Regions from separate parts of the Glutamicibacter sp. NPDC127525 genome, predicted to be linked through region 3. Evidence: riboswitches for the same ligand, from Rfam matches in the RefSeq annotation. Region 3 holds a riboswitch; each other region holds the start of a gene.
What was found. Region 3 has a riboswitch for S-adenosylmethionine ahead of ACFVHU_RS13035 (flavin reductase family protein). Riboswitches for the same ligand answer to the same signal wherever they lie in the genome.

Region 1 (4,233 bases), on a different contig from region 3:
CGGCAGCCAGTTCGCCCTCATAGAATCCATCAATGCCTTGCTTTGCCAGCATCCGGTAGGTGTGTGCGAGATCCGGATTCTTGAAAATGCTCCCGACTTCCGGAGCATCTCCGCCGGGCAGGAACAATTCGCTCGTGGAGGTGAACGCGGCGAACCGTTCCTTGTTGTCCAGGGTCTGCTCGCGGAACGTCTCGTCGATGACAAAGCCGCGTGAAGCGATCTGGGTTGCCGGCCGCAGAACCTGTTTCAGGTTCTGCGAACCCCAATTATCCAGTGCGCGCTGCCAGGTGGCCACTGTCCCGGGCACGCCTACGGCCACACCACTGGTGACCAGTTCCGGGGTGAAGTTATACGGCTCGCCGGTTTCAGGATCGATGAATGCATCATGCGCAATGCCTGCCGGTGCGGTTTCGCGGCCGTCGATGGTGCTGACCTTGCCCGACTTCGCATCGTAGTGCATGAAGTATCCGCCGCCGCCAATGCCTGCGCTATAGGGTTCGGTGACGCCCAGTGCCGCCGCGGTTGCCACAGCCGCATCGACAGCGTTGCCTCCCTTGCGCAGGATTTCGATGCCGGCAGCGGTGGCTTCCGGATCGACCGACGAGACTGCGCCTCCAGTGCCGATGGCGGTCGGGTCCTTCTGGGTGTGCCGTGGTTCGGCGCTCGCCGGAAGCGCTGAGAAAGCTCCCAGGCCCAAGGCGATGGCTGCCGCGCAGGCAACTGATCTTAAACGTACTCGTGGCATGCTTTGATCTCCTCTGCAGGTGGGGATGAAGTATGCGCAAATTTACGGGAGCGGGAACTCGCCGCGCGGTTGTGACACGCAGCACCATGGGTTTGCGCGGCAATTTCGGCATTGCCGCGCGAATATTCCGGGTTGTGACGCGTTAAAGCGGCGGGCAGGCACCGCGGCCTCGATCGCCGCCAATGCCTGCCCGCTGGAACCCTAGTGCACCTGGGCTACTTGTCCAGGTTGTCCTTGATGACTTTGCCCAAGGAAGCCGGGGCGCGGCCGATCAGCTGAGCCAGCTCCCCGGAGTCCACTTCCAGCGCTCCTTCTCGAATGCGCATGTCGGTATCGACGAGGATGTGCGCGAACGGTCCGGGGACGCCGGCATCAGCGTAGATCTTTTCCAGTTGCCCTGGATCCATTTCCTGGTAGGCGATGTCCTGGCCGGCGGCAGCGCCAACCGCGCCAGCAAGCTGGGCGAGGGTGAATGGCTTATCGCTGCCCAGCTCGTAGATCCTGCCGTTCTGGTCCTCCTCGGAAAGCAGCACGGCCGCAGCGGCATCCGCATAGTCTGCACGGGCGGCAGCGCTGATCTTGCCATCGCCGGCGGCACCGAGCACCGTGCCGCTGTTGAGGTAGCCCATCAGCTGGTCGGTGTAGTTCTCGATGTACCATCCATTGCGCAACAGCACGTAGTCGATGCCGGATCCGGCCAGCAGCCGTTCGGTGGCGATGTGCTCGTCGGCGAGCTTCATGCCGCCGGACAGGGCGTTGGCAATTGAGGTGTAGGCGATCAGCGAGACATCCACGTGCTTGGCCGCGTTGATGACGTTCTCATGCTGGGCAACGCGCTGGCCCACCTCGCTGGCCGAAATCAGCAGCAGCTTGTCTATGCCTTCGAGTGCGGACACGAGAGTTGGCTGGGCGTTGTAATCGGCAACGCGGGTTTCCAGGCCTTTGCCTGCCAGTGGTTCCAGCTTCTGCTCGGAGCGGCCAATGGCGACCAGATCAGCGGCATTCGCCCCGCGCGCAAGCAGCGCGTCGATGACTAGATTTCCAAGCTGTCCGGTGGCACCGGTAATTGCGATCTTCATGGGGTCCTCTCGTTGGTCTGCATCTGCTACAACCGGCGAGGACGTGAGGTAATTCCCGGAACCATCGAATGGGAATGCCGATTAAGCAAGGATTCGCATGGATCTGTCCACAGTTGGCGTCACAAAGCGTTTTATGTCCGGCGCATTGCATTTTATGACGCGCAGCATGACGTGTATCGGCTGTTTCAGGACGCGTTCTGCGACTTCATGACCCCTGCTTACGTAACGCTTGTCTGCTGAATTCAGGGGTTGCAGACTTGAACTGTTCGGCCGGTACAGCCGGACACCCCATCCAGAGCGACCGAGAGACCTGGCTCGTTGAAGTCGCAGCAACCACCCGTAAACGGGAGCGGTGCTAAGGCCAGGACCGATGGAGATTGCTAAATTTCTCAACGGTCTGCCGGAAGAAACTCGCCGTGGGTAGTCCCGGAATCAAGGCAGAACGTACAGGGAATCTATGCGTAATCCTCGGGGCACCAACCGAGAGGACATCTGTAACCATGCGTACAGCACATTTTGGCCTGAAGGCCACTGCAATCCTTGCCGTTCTGGGCTTGTCACTCACTGCATGCGGAAACAACGCCAATACTACTGGCGCCGCTGAAGCAGCAGCCGATCCAGGGGAACCAGTAGAAGGCGGTACCTTCACTTTTGCTGAAGTTACCCCCATCAACAATTGGCAGACTCAGGCAGCGCGTTTCTATGAGAAGGCCAACGTACTGAATTCCGTCCTTGATCGCCTGACCTACTACGACGTGGAAGCTGGCAAGCTGGTTGGCTGGATCGCCAGCGGATTCGAAGCCAACGATGCCAAGACCGAGTTCACGTTCACCATTCGCGACGGAGTCACCTTCTCAGACGGATCCAAACTGGATGCCAAAGCCGTGAAACTGAACCTGGACGCGCTGGGTCAGGGCATCAAGGAAGCTCAGATTGCACCGAACGTTGACTTTGCCGCCTACAAGTCGGCAGAGGTCGTTGGGGACAACAAGGTCAAGGTCACGCTCAAGCGTCCGGATGCCAATTTCCTTCGGGCGACTTCTTCAGTAACTGCTGGATTGGTGTCCCCGAAAACCCTTGAACTGGATAACGCCGCGCAGTCCTCGATCTCCAAGATTGTTGGTTCCGGACCGTTTGTCTTTGAATCGGAAAAGCCTGATGAAGAAGTGGTTTTCACCAGCCGCGATGACTACGCTTGGGCACCAGAATCTGCCTCTAACCAGGGCGATGCATACCTGGATACCTTGGTTATCAAATACCTTCCTGAGGTAGCTAGCCGTGCCGGGGCAGTTCAGTCCGCGCAGGTAGATCTCGTCCGAGGCTTGCAACCGGTGGATGAACAAGTGCTGGGTACCAACGGTGGCAAGGTGTTAGCTGCTGAAGGCGTAGACCTGACCACCAACCACGCAGCAGTACGTGTTGGCTCGGGAAAGCTTGAAGACGTCAAAGTCCGCCAAGCGCTGCAGATTGCAATCGACCGCCAGGCCATTAAGGAAACCGTTCTCTCGGATAGCTACGTCATCTCCGGATCGATCCTGAACCATAAGGCTCCAGGTTTCGTAGACCTATCTTCCGAACTGGCGTACAACCCAGAAAAGGCCAAGCAATTATTGGATGAAGCCGGTTGGAAGCCGGGCGCGGATGGCATTCGCGAGAAGGACGGAAAGAAACTGGAAGTAACGGTCTCCACCTCCAATAACTCCGTGGTCATCAAGCCAGCGTTCGAACTGATTGAACAGCAATGGCGAGAGATTGGCGTCCAGCTGGTCAACCGCGCGGCGGACAATACTTTCCTGACCAACGCGCTTGTCGACGACAAAGTGGAGTTCTTCGGCACCCGCCAGTTCGCATACGGCGGACTGGGCCCGGTCTACGCAACTGCGAACAACAATCAGACACTTCGCGCCGATCCTGAACTGAACAAGCTTTTCGCCGAAGAGCAGTCAGCAACCACCGAAGAAGAGCACCTGAAGTTGGTGGAAGAAGAACAGCGTACCCTGGTGCTTGACCAAGCCTTGACCTTGATTCTTTGGGACGAAGTTCAGGTCTATGGGGCCAATAACTCCGCCAACGTTGAATTCACTTCCGGTACCGCACCAATCTTCCAAGGTGCTTGGAAGAACGACGGCTAGGAACCGAGCTCATGGGCATTTACATCGCAAAACGATTGGGACAGGCAATATTGGTCATTTGGCTGGCCTACACGGCGGTTTTCATCGCTGTGCAGGCCTTGCCGAATGACCCGGTCACGATCTTCCTGAGCACTGACTCAGCCGCGGATCCGGCCACCATTGCACAGATGAAGGCGTACTACGGATACGACCAGCCGGTCTTCGTGCAGTACTTCACGCAGCTGCTGGGATTGCTTCGCGGAGATCTCGGATATTCCTTGTCCAGCGGTTCGGAAGT
Region 2 (4,233 bases), 170 kb from region 3:
GGGGGCCGCAACCAGACGGTCCTCGACGAAGGCGAAGTGCGCGCGCAGCGCTTGGGCAATATTGGAATCCGCCGCCGCGAGATCCACGAAGAGCTCGAAGAGTTCGGGCAGCGTAGCGCCGGCACCCCCGTGCGATTCCGGGACCCGAACCGCGCCAAAGCCAGCAGCGGCCAGGTCCGCGACCTGCTGGTAGGGCAATTCGCCGGTGCGGTCGCGTTCAGCTGCACCCTGCGCAATGCGCGCGAAGAGCGGTGCGAAGCGGTTTTTGAGGCCTGCGAGTCGATTGCCAGTTGCAAGTACAGTCATCGTTCAGTCCAATCCGGGAGAAGTTTTCTTAGGTGTACAGCGAGAGCGGCTGGGACTCTCCGCGCAGGAAGTAGGCGCCGACCTCGATCTTCTTGTAGTCCACTGGGTCGTGCAGCGAATGGGTGCGCACATTGCGCCAGTACAGGTCCAGACCCACCGAGTTCGCAGTCGAAGATGAACCGGTCACCTCGAAGATCCGGTTCGCCACCTCCACTCCCACCTCAGTGGAGACCACCTTGGCTTCAGCAATTTCCACGGCCAACGCCGCTCGTTCGGGCTGGGTGACTTCCCCGGCCTTCGAGAGCAGGGCATCGAATTTCCGGCCCAGCTTCTCGGTCAGCGCCGCCACTGCTGCGGTGCGGGCTTTGAGCTCTCCGACGGTGCGCTGGAAGATCGGGTCCTGCGAGTAGGTCTCTGCCTGCGAGAACAGCCAGGCGTTCTTGCGGCCCAGCAAGATCTGCTTGCCGCGCTCCAGTGCTCCCTGGGCGATGCCCAGGTAGAAGTTGGCGAAGGCCAACTGGATACCGGGGGTAAGCAGGGTGGAGACCGGTTCATCGGTGACGAATCCCAGCAAGTCCCCTGCTTCGAGCCGCACGTTGTGGAACTTCAAGGAATTCGACGCGCTCAGCCGCTGTCCCAGGTAGTCCCAGTCGTCAACGATTTCCAAGCCATCGATATCGCGTGGCAGAACCAACGCGAGAATCTGCCCGTCGTATTCTCCGCCCTGGACCAGCGCGTTGATGACGATGACCTCGCCAACACCGGAACCCGTGGAGAATCGCTTGGCTCCATTCAGTCGGTAGCCGTCCCCTTCGGCGCTCAGCGTCAAATCCGGATCAACTGGATTCACCGAATCGCCCCAGAGCCAGCCACCTTCCACGGTGCGCTGCCACCATGCCCCTTGCGCTTCTGCTGGGGCGTAGAACGCAATGCCGGACTGGTTGATGTAGTGGTAAGCCAGCAACTGCGAGATGGAGCCATCAGCTGCGGCCAGTATGCGGACCGCTTCGAAAGCCGTTTCCCAATGGGCTCCGGCTCCGCCGAATTCTGCAGGCACCAAGAGATTGAGCAACCCGGCTTCGCGCAGCAGCTGCACTTCGGCGAAAGGCTGGGCGTTCTTTCGGTCGCGTTCGAGCGCGTCAGCCGCCAGCTTGTCAGCTACTTGCTGGGCGACGTCGCGCCAATGAGCCAGTTCAGCTTCATCAGCAGTGCCGGTGTAGGGCACGCGCGGCAATTGGGTATCCAGTACAGTCATCTTCGTTCTCCTCTTGGGCTATGGATTCCGAAGGATGCAGAAAATCTGCGGATCCATCGAACCTGGCGTTAGCACTACCTGCGGAGTGCAGGCTTGCTGCGGCGTCTCGGAGCCAGGTCTCTCAGCCGCTCTGGATGGGTTGTGCTCCGAGTCAAGCATTGCTGGCAGGTCCTCGGGAAGGGCGCTGTCATGCGGAGGAACAGCAGGACAAAATACGTCATCTTCGCGCCTTCGCCCTGCCGGAAAACGGGCGGATAAGACGTCATATGACCTTCGCATGACGCAATTGGCATGCCGGAACTGGATCTCAAGAGCGTTCCCGCAGGCATCGATTGGGAACACAGCGTGGATCAGGGCACTTCCATGCGACCGCATAGAATGGCCATTCAAGATCAATCGGCAGAAGAGGCGGCAAGTGGATCCAGCAGGCGTGATTGCCTTCATGTTCGGGTTGCTGAGCATAACGCTGGTCGCAGCGTTCCTCGCCCCGATGGCACGGGACCGGAAGCTCGCTCGCAATGCGGCGATCGGCATCAAGACGCGCCACACCTTGGCCAGCGATGACGCCTGGTTCGCCGGGCATCAGCAGGCTGCGCCCCTGCTTGCCGCGGCTTCCTGGGCCGGTTGGGCGGCATTGGCCAGCGCAGCAGTTCTCTGCCTGCTGGGCCAATTCGGTTTCGCCTTCGCCGCGACCGGAACCGGCTACCTGGCCGCCATCGCGTTGCTGGTGATCTCGACTGCCACAGCGAATAAGGCCGCGCGGAGCTTCCCGGCGGCAGGCCTAGGCTAATCCAGTACTGCTTAAAGCAACGGATCGCGCCATCTGCTGATGGCGCGATCCGTTGCTTTCTTGGAAGGCGTGCTGCTAAAGCAGTACGGCTCCCAGGACCAGTACAGTCAGGAACCCCGCGGTGCCCTGGATGGCGGTAGCCACGCTCAGGGTCTTGTAGGCGGTGATCACCGGAATCCGGCTGAGCTGCGAGACGACCCAGAAGTAGGAGTCGTTGGCGTGCGAGACAACCATCGCACCGGCGCCTACTGCCAATACGGATAGCACCATGCCCAGCTCCGAACCCAAGCCCAGGGAGCCGAGCATCGGAGCGACCAGCGCGGAAGTGGTCACCATTGAGACGGTGGACGAGCCCTGGGCGGACTTCAGTGCAGCGGCGATCAGGAATGGCACAGCCAGGCCCAAGCCCAGTCCGCTGAGTGAATCCGAAAGAATCGTGGTCAGATCCGACGCGGCCAGGACCGCGCCGAAGCCGGCGCCGGCACCGGTGATCAGCAAGATCGGAGCAGCGGTGCGTACAGCTTCGTTCATCTGCTCATTGAAGACCGCCAGCTTGCTGCCACCGCTCAAAAGAAAAGTCGCGGAGATCAAGCCGAAGATCAGCGCAATAACCGGCGTCCCCAGGAAGGAAAGGATTTCCAGGGCAGCGCCTTCGCCCATCGGGTGCGAGGGCAGCTTCGCAATGGATGCGGCACAGATCAGCACCAGCGGAACCAGGATCGGCATGAAGGCCAGCGCCGGGCTGGGCAATTTTCCGAAGCTTGCACGCAGCTGCTCATAGTCGAGTTCGGAGATGTCATTGTGGTCGTCGCTTGGCAACGGGGTCCATTGGGACTTGTTGAAGCGGCTGGCGTAGGCCAAGCCGGCAAGTGCCGAGATGGCCGCAACGGGCAATCCGACAGCGATGATCAAGCCCAGGTTATCGGCAATGCCGATGCTTTCGGCTGCGGCCAGCGGGCCCGGAGTTGGAGGCACCATGGTGTGGGTCGCGTACAGGCCGGTCATCAGGGCGATGGAAGTTGCCAGCCCAGAGACCCCGGTACGCAGGGTGATGGCTTTGCGCAGCGAGTTGAGCACCACGTATCCCGAGTCGCAGAAGACCGGAATGGAAACGATGTAGCCGATAATCGATAGCGTCAGGTTGGGGAACCGGGTACCGAGGACCTTGATCAGCGCATCTGCCATGGAGATCGCGGCGCCGGATTTCTCCAGGATGACACCGATCATTGTTCCGAACAGGATCACCAGTCCGATATTTCCCATGGTGCTGCCGAAAGCCGTGGTGACCGTCGAAGCCACGTCGGCCAGCGGAATCCGGTAGGCGAAGGCCGCCAGGATAGCGGCGCCAACGAGGGCGAGAAATGGGCTGATCTTCAGGCGTCCTGTGACCATCACGATGGCCACAACAAGGATCAGCAGAACAAGCAGTTCGTACACGGCGGGTTGGCTCCTTTGCCAATATCGGTAGTTCTCTGCGTCCAGCCCGCAATGGCTCAACGGGTGGACCAGCCCTGTCGGCAAAGCCGCTCAAGGCTTTGCCCGTTGGGCTAGATGCCACCGTGCCACCCCGGTTTCGGGCGCAAAGATCGATCATCCTGCCAATACTAGGAAAAGTGACCCCGAATACCTATGGGCACACGACCACATTTGCCTGGGTTCGAAAGAGCCAATGTGTGCAAACACCCCACCCTTCCCAGCCCCGGCGCCAGCTCCCCTCGTTTCCAGGGCCTAGAAAACATGCAGCTGGCCCAAGGCCACTCTCGCGTAGATGGCATGCTGGAGTTTCAGGGATTCGCTGGACCGCCGAATATCGACGCCGCTGACCTGGCTTATCCGCTCAAGTCTTTGCACCAAGGTATTGCGGTGAATATGCAGATCCGTG
Region 3 (4,233 bases):
CAAGAGGTACCGTTGCAATACCGGCTGCTACGGCGCCCAGCCACAGCAACGCTCCAATGCATAATGCTAAGCGCTGCCTTGCAAAAAGACCCTTTAAATAATGTGTCATAGGTTCGAAGGCGGACCGACAGCTTGTCGGTCCGCCCATCGTTTCTACTTAACCAGAGCCTTCTTGCCAATAGCGCGGCGGAGCATAGCCAAGGCAGCACCACCGATAACAGTGGCACCACCGAAGAGCGAGACCGCGGTCGCAACATCCATGCCAGCGAGAATTGCTGTTGCCGCTGCCGTTGCATTGGCCGTGGTAAAGCCAAAGAAGGCAACTAGTGCCTCTGGCATTACAGCGGATGCTACCAGAAGGATGGTGAGTGACGCCGTGACTGCCGCAAGTACGATGATCCCTTTTCCTGCCGAGATCGCTTGGACCGTGCTCTTTTCTGAGGTAACGCTTGACATATTTTTCCTTTTGATTGAGGCCCTGTGGAAACACGAAGAATCGCATTTTCACATGCCCTGAGTTATTGCTCCTAACTTCCAAGTTCCATTCGCCAAATGAGATTTGGCGCTGAAAATTGATGCGCAGGAGCTTTGCACGACCGAAGTCAAGATCGACTACAAGATCCGTCTCTGATCAGTCGTAGTTACTATATCAAAGAAACTTACCCACTAGAATAAATATTTTTTTGGAGGTTCAACAACTGGAAGGTGGATTTGACGTTGGTCAGGGAACAAGCCCTCCGGCGGCGCTGCATAAGGCAACGGCTGCCCTTTTTTGGACTTGTTTTCGTCGGTGTCCGCTGCCGAGGAAAACGGCCCATCCGGGTCCAGCAAGACCGCCATATGGTGGTCCGCGTGGTCACGCCACCACACGCTCATGCCGGTGCTGGGGTCCATGCGCAGATGTTCCCAGGAACGCCACAGCGCTTCCAGACGGATCACTGCCTCGTCATATTCCCACCACCGGGCAGCCCAGACCCGCGACCGGCCGTTGATCGCCCGGCGATAGACATTGCGCAGGTACTCACGGACAAACTCATCAACGGAACCGTAGTAAAGGGTTTCCTCCGGTTCAGCCTCGCCCTCGTCGTCTTGGGCTTCTTCGGCTGCCTCGTTGGCCTCCACCTGTTCGGTCACGGCGGCCACGGCCGCCTGGACAGCTCGCTGCCTGAGGGATTCCAAGAGCTCCTCAGTTAGGGCTTCATCAACCGCGGCCGTGGCCACGTTATTGATTTGCTTACGAACCGAGGCCGGTCCAGCGTGCAGCGAGGATCCATGAGCTACCTGCGCGGTTCTGTTCGACAGCCCAGGCGGGTGGCGGATATGGCGAGTTCAAGGTTTCTCGCGACAGATACTTTGATGACGAGGTTATCGCCAAATGCCTGGGGCAGCTGGCCCAAGATGGCAGGCCATGAGATTGCCAGCCATCTTGCCACGTCTTCAGGGTGGCGAGAGAGAACGGGCATTGCCGGTGTCGAGGGCTGCGGGGAACGGCTCAACCCGCCTAACCGGAATTCAAAAAGCTCCGGCCAGATCGATGATTTGATCTGGCCGGAGCTTTGGAAGATGCGAAGCGCTTATACGAGCTCAGGAATCGGCAGCGAATGGAACCGCGAATCATGGAAGATCTGTGGCGAGTGCTCGGAGGTGCGGTGCCCGTGGACTTCCATCAGGACTACCCAGTGATCCCCCGCTTCGACCTCGTTGTAGATCGAAGTCTCCAGCCACAACGTGGAGTCGTTGACGAAGAGCGCGCCCTGATCCGAGGAATAGGTATCGATTCCGCGGAACCGGTCGCCATTTTTCGACGCAATCTGAGCGCAGACACCATCATTGCGTTCGCTCAGCACTGAGACGCCAATGCGGCCAGCTTCGCGCAGCTTTGGCCAAGTGTTCGAGGACTTCTGCACGGCGAACATCACCAGTGCAGGTTCAAGGGAAACTCCCACGGTAAACGATGAAGCGACAATTCCGGTCTTCACGCCATCCAGTTCTGCACAGAGGGCGGCTACCCCTGATGGATGCTGAGCGAAAACCTTGCGCAGGGTCAACGGGTCAAGTTCAAGATTCAATGACATGGCTCGATTCCTTTGGGTCTTGCCCACCGCGCAGTAGCCTGCAAGCATTGGCTTCTCGTTACTCGAAGCCGCTTGGGCTGAAGTTCCGCGCCGTGTGCGGTACTTGTTCCAGCACATTTTGTGTGGAACCGAATCCTCACCTGGAGCACCCCACTACCGTTGAGAGGGTTGCCGATCAGCAAGCCAGGGCTTATAGCTGATGCTCTTGATTCTGTTTAAAACGATATGGCTCATGACGAACAGCCGTCAAACATTTCACTTCGCAAATCGCAATATTCGACGCAATATTCGATCCAAGGCCCCGCCAGAAGTCCTTGGGCAGTCTTTTATTCGCCATACGCCGCGCTTCTTGAACGCTTCGGCCCCATGATCGCAGCAGGCTTCCGCCGCTCTTGATTCGGCAGAACACTAACTCCTCCCCTGGGCTCGGGGCCCTGGCGCGAATTCCCTACCGCCCACCGTAATGAAACTTGGTTTCCCGGCATGACGCTGAGGTTCATGCCACTATTGGTCATGGAGTGCATTGAGTCACACTCCTGCTTATTGTTCTCCGTAACCATCGATGACGATTGAGGAATAGCCACACCATGGTAGAGATTCAGGCAAACCATTCAGAATTGACCCCACTGCGTTTCTTGGAACGCACAGCCGAGGCCTATCCGAAGAAGACCGCCGTCATCCATGGAACTCGCAGCTTCTCCTATGAAGAATTCGAAGCACGGGTGCACCGCTTTGCCCAGGCGCTGAAGGCTCGCATTGAGCCGGGCGACCGCGTGGCCGTGCTGGCACCGAATACTCCCGAAATGCTCATGGCGCATTACGCCGTACCGCTGGCAGGCGCAGTCCTCGTTGCCCTGAACACCCGACTCTCGGCCCACGAGCTGCAATACATCATTGATCATTCTGCTGCCAAGCTGATGCTTGCCGACACAGAGCTGTTGGAGAACACGAAGACCCTGCGCCGCGAGAACCCAACGCTGGAGGCGCTCATCGAGATCGCCGATGACCAGTACGCCGGAGAACGTCCGGACGTGCCCGTGGACGCCACCTTGGACGAGCTAATCGCACAAGCCTCGGATGAAAGACTTCCCTACGCCATCGCCGATGAGCGGGCTCCGATCACTCTCAATTACACGTCGGGCACCACCGGCAAGCCGAAGGGCGTGCTCTACTCGCACCGCGGCAGCTACCTGAACTCGTTGGGCGAAGCGCACCACCAGGGCTTCACCGCCAAGACCCGCTACTTGTGGACCCTGCCGATGTTCCACTGCAACGGCTGGTGCACTCCATGGGCCGTCACCGCAGCGGGAGGAACGCACCTGTGCCTGCGCGGCGTGCGCGAAGATTCCGTTTGGGATGCCATCGAGGATCTTGGAACCACCCACTTGTGCGGCGCTCCGACCGTCTGCTCCATCATCGCCGACTCCACCCGCGCCCACCAGCTCGATGCGCCACTGCGCATCACCACCGCAGGAGCTCCCCCGTCCCCGGCAATCATCTCCAAGCTGCAGAAGCTGGGCATCGAGGTAGTCCATGTATATGGCCTCACCGAGGTATACGGACCGTACACGGTGTGCGAGTACCAGGATGAGTGGGATGCCCTCGATGGCCCGGACCGGGCCGCGAAGCTCGCCCGCCAAGGCGTTGGCATGATTACCGCCGAGTCCGCACGCATTGTTGACGAGAACATGAACGATGTCCCGGCGGATGGACAGACCATGGGCGAAATCGTGCTGCGCGGCAATAACGTCATGATCGGCTACTACCGCGATGAAGCGGCCACTACCCAAGCTTTCCATGGCGGCTGGTTCCACACCGGCGATCTGGGTGTCATGCACCCGGATGGCTACATCCAGGTGCGCGACCGGGCCAAGGACATCATCATTTCCGGCGGCGAGAACATCTCCACCATCGAGGTGGAGCAAGCCCTCGCCTCGCACCCAGAGGTGCTGGACCTGGCCGTCATCGGCATCGCGGACGAGAAATGGGGCGAGCGTCCGGTGGCATATGTCATCCGCGCCAGCGGATCCTCCCTGGACGCGCAAACGCTGATTGAATTCGCCCGCGAAAAGCTTGCCGGTTTCAAGGTGCCGCGCACCATCGTCTTCCCGCAGGATCTGCCGCGCACCTCCACTGGTAAGGTGCAGAAGAATGTCCT

Region 1: another riboswitch for S-adenosylmethionine. It lies ahead of ACFVHU_RS11825 (ABC transporter substrate-binding protein); the one in region 3 lies ahead of ACFVHU_RS13035 (flavin reductase family protein).
Region 2: another riboswitch for S-adenosylmethionine. It lies ahead of ACFVHU_RS13820 (acyl-CoA dehydrogenase family protein); the one in region 3 lies ahead of ACFVHU_RS13035 (flavin reductase family protein).

Annotation. Positions count from the first base shown of each region.
Region 1 covers NZ_JBHXVN010000004.1:314,811-319,043, reverse strand. Annotated here, with positions in the region: gene ggt (gamma-glutamyltransferase) at 1-745, opposite strand, end outside; gene ACFVHU_RS11830 (NAD(P)H-binding protein) at 961-1,824, opposite strand; SAM riboswitch class I at 2,110-2,201, shown strand; gene ACFVHU_RS11825 (ABC transporter substrate-binding protein) at 2,325-3,956, shown strand; gene ACFVHU_RS11820 (ABC transporter permease) at 3,968-4,233, shown strand, end outside.
Region 2 covers NZ_JBHXVN010000005.1:307,471-311,703, reverse strand. Annotated here, with positions in the region: gene ACFVHU_RS13825 (acyl-CoA dehydrogenase family protein) at 1-306, opposite strand, end outside; gene ACFVHU_RS13820 (acyl-CoA dehydrogenase family protein) at 335-1,561, opposite strand; SAM riboswitch class I at 1,612-1,702, opposite strand; gene ACFVHU_RS13815 (SdpI family protein) at 1,977-2,351, shown strand; gene ACFVHU_RS13810 (GntP family permease) at 2,427-3,788, opposite strand; gene ACFVHU_RS13805 (CdaR family transcriptional regulator) at 4,080-4,233, opposite strand, start outside.
Region 3 covers NZ_JBHXVN010000005.1:134,618-138,850, reverse strand. Annotated here, with positions in the region: gene ACFVHU_RS13050 (stage II sporulation protein M) at 1-109, opposite strand, end outside; gene ACFVHU_RS13045 (hypothetical protein) at 154-456, opposite strand; gene ACFVHU_RS13040 (DUF4913 domain-containing protein) at 667-1,143, opposite strand; gene ACFVHU_RS13035 (flavin reductase family protein) at 1,575-2,075, opposite strand; SAM riboswitch class IV at 2,170-2,286, opposite strand; gene ACFVHU_RS13030 (long-chain-fatty-acid--CoA ligase) at 2,663-4,233, shown strand, end outside.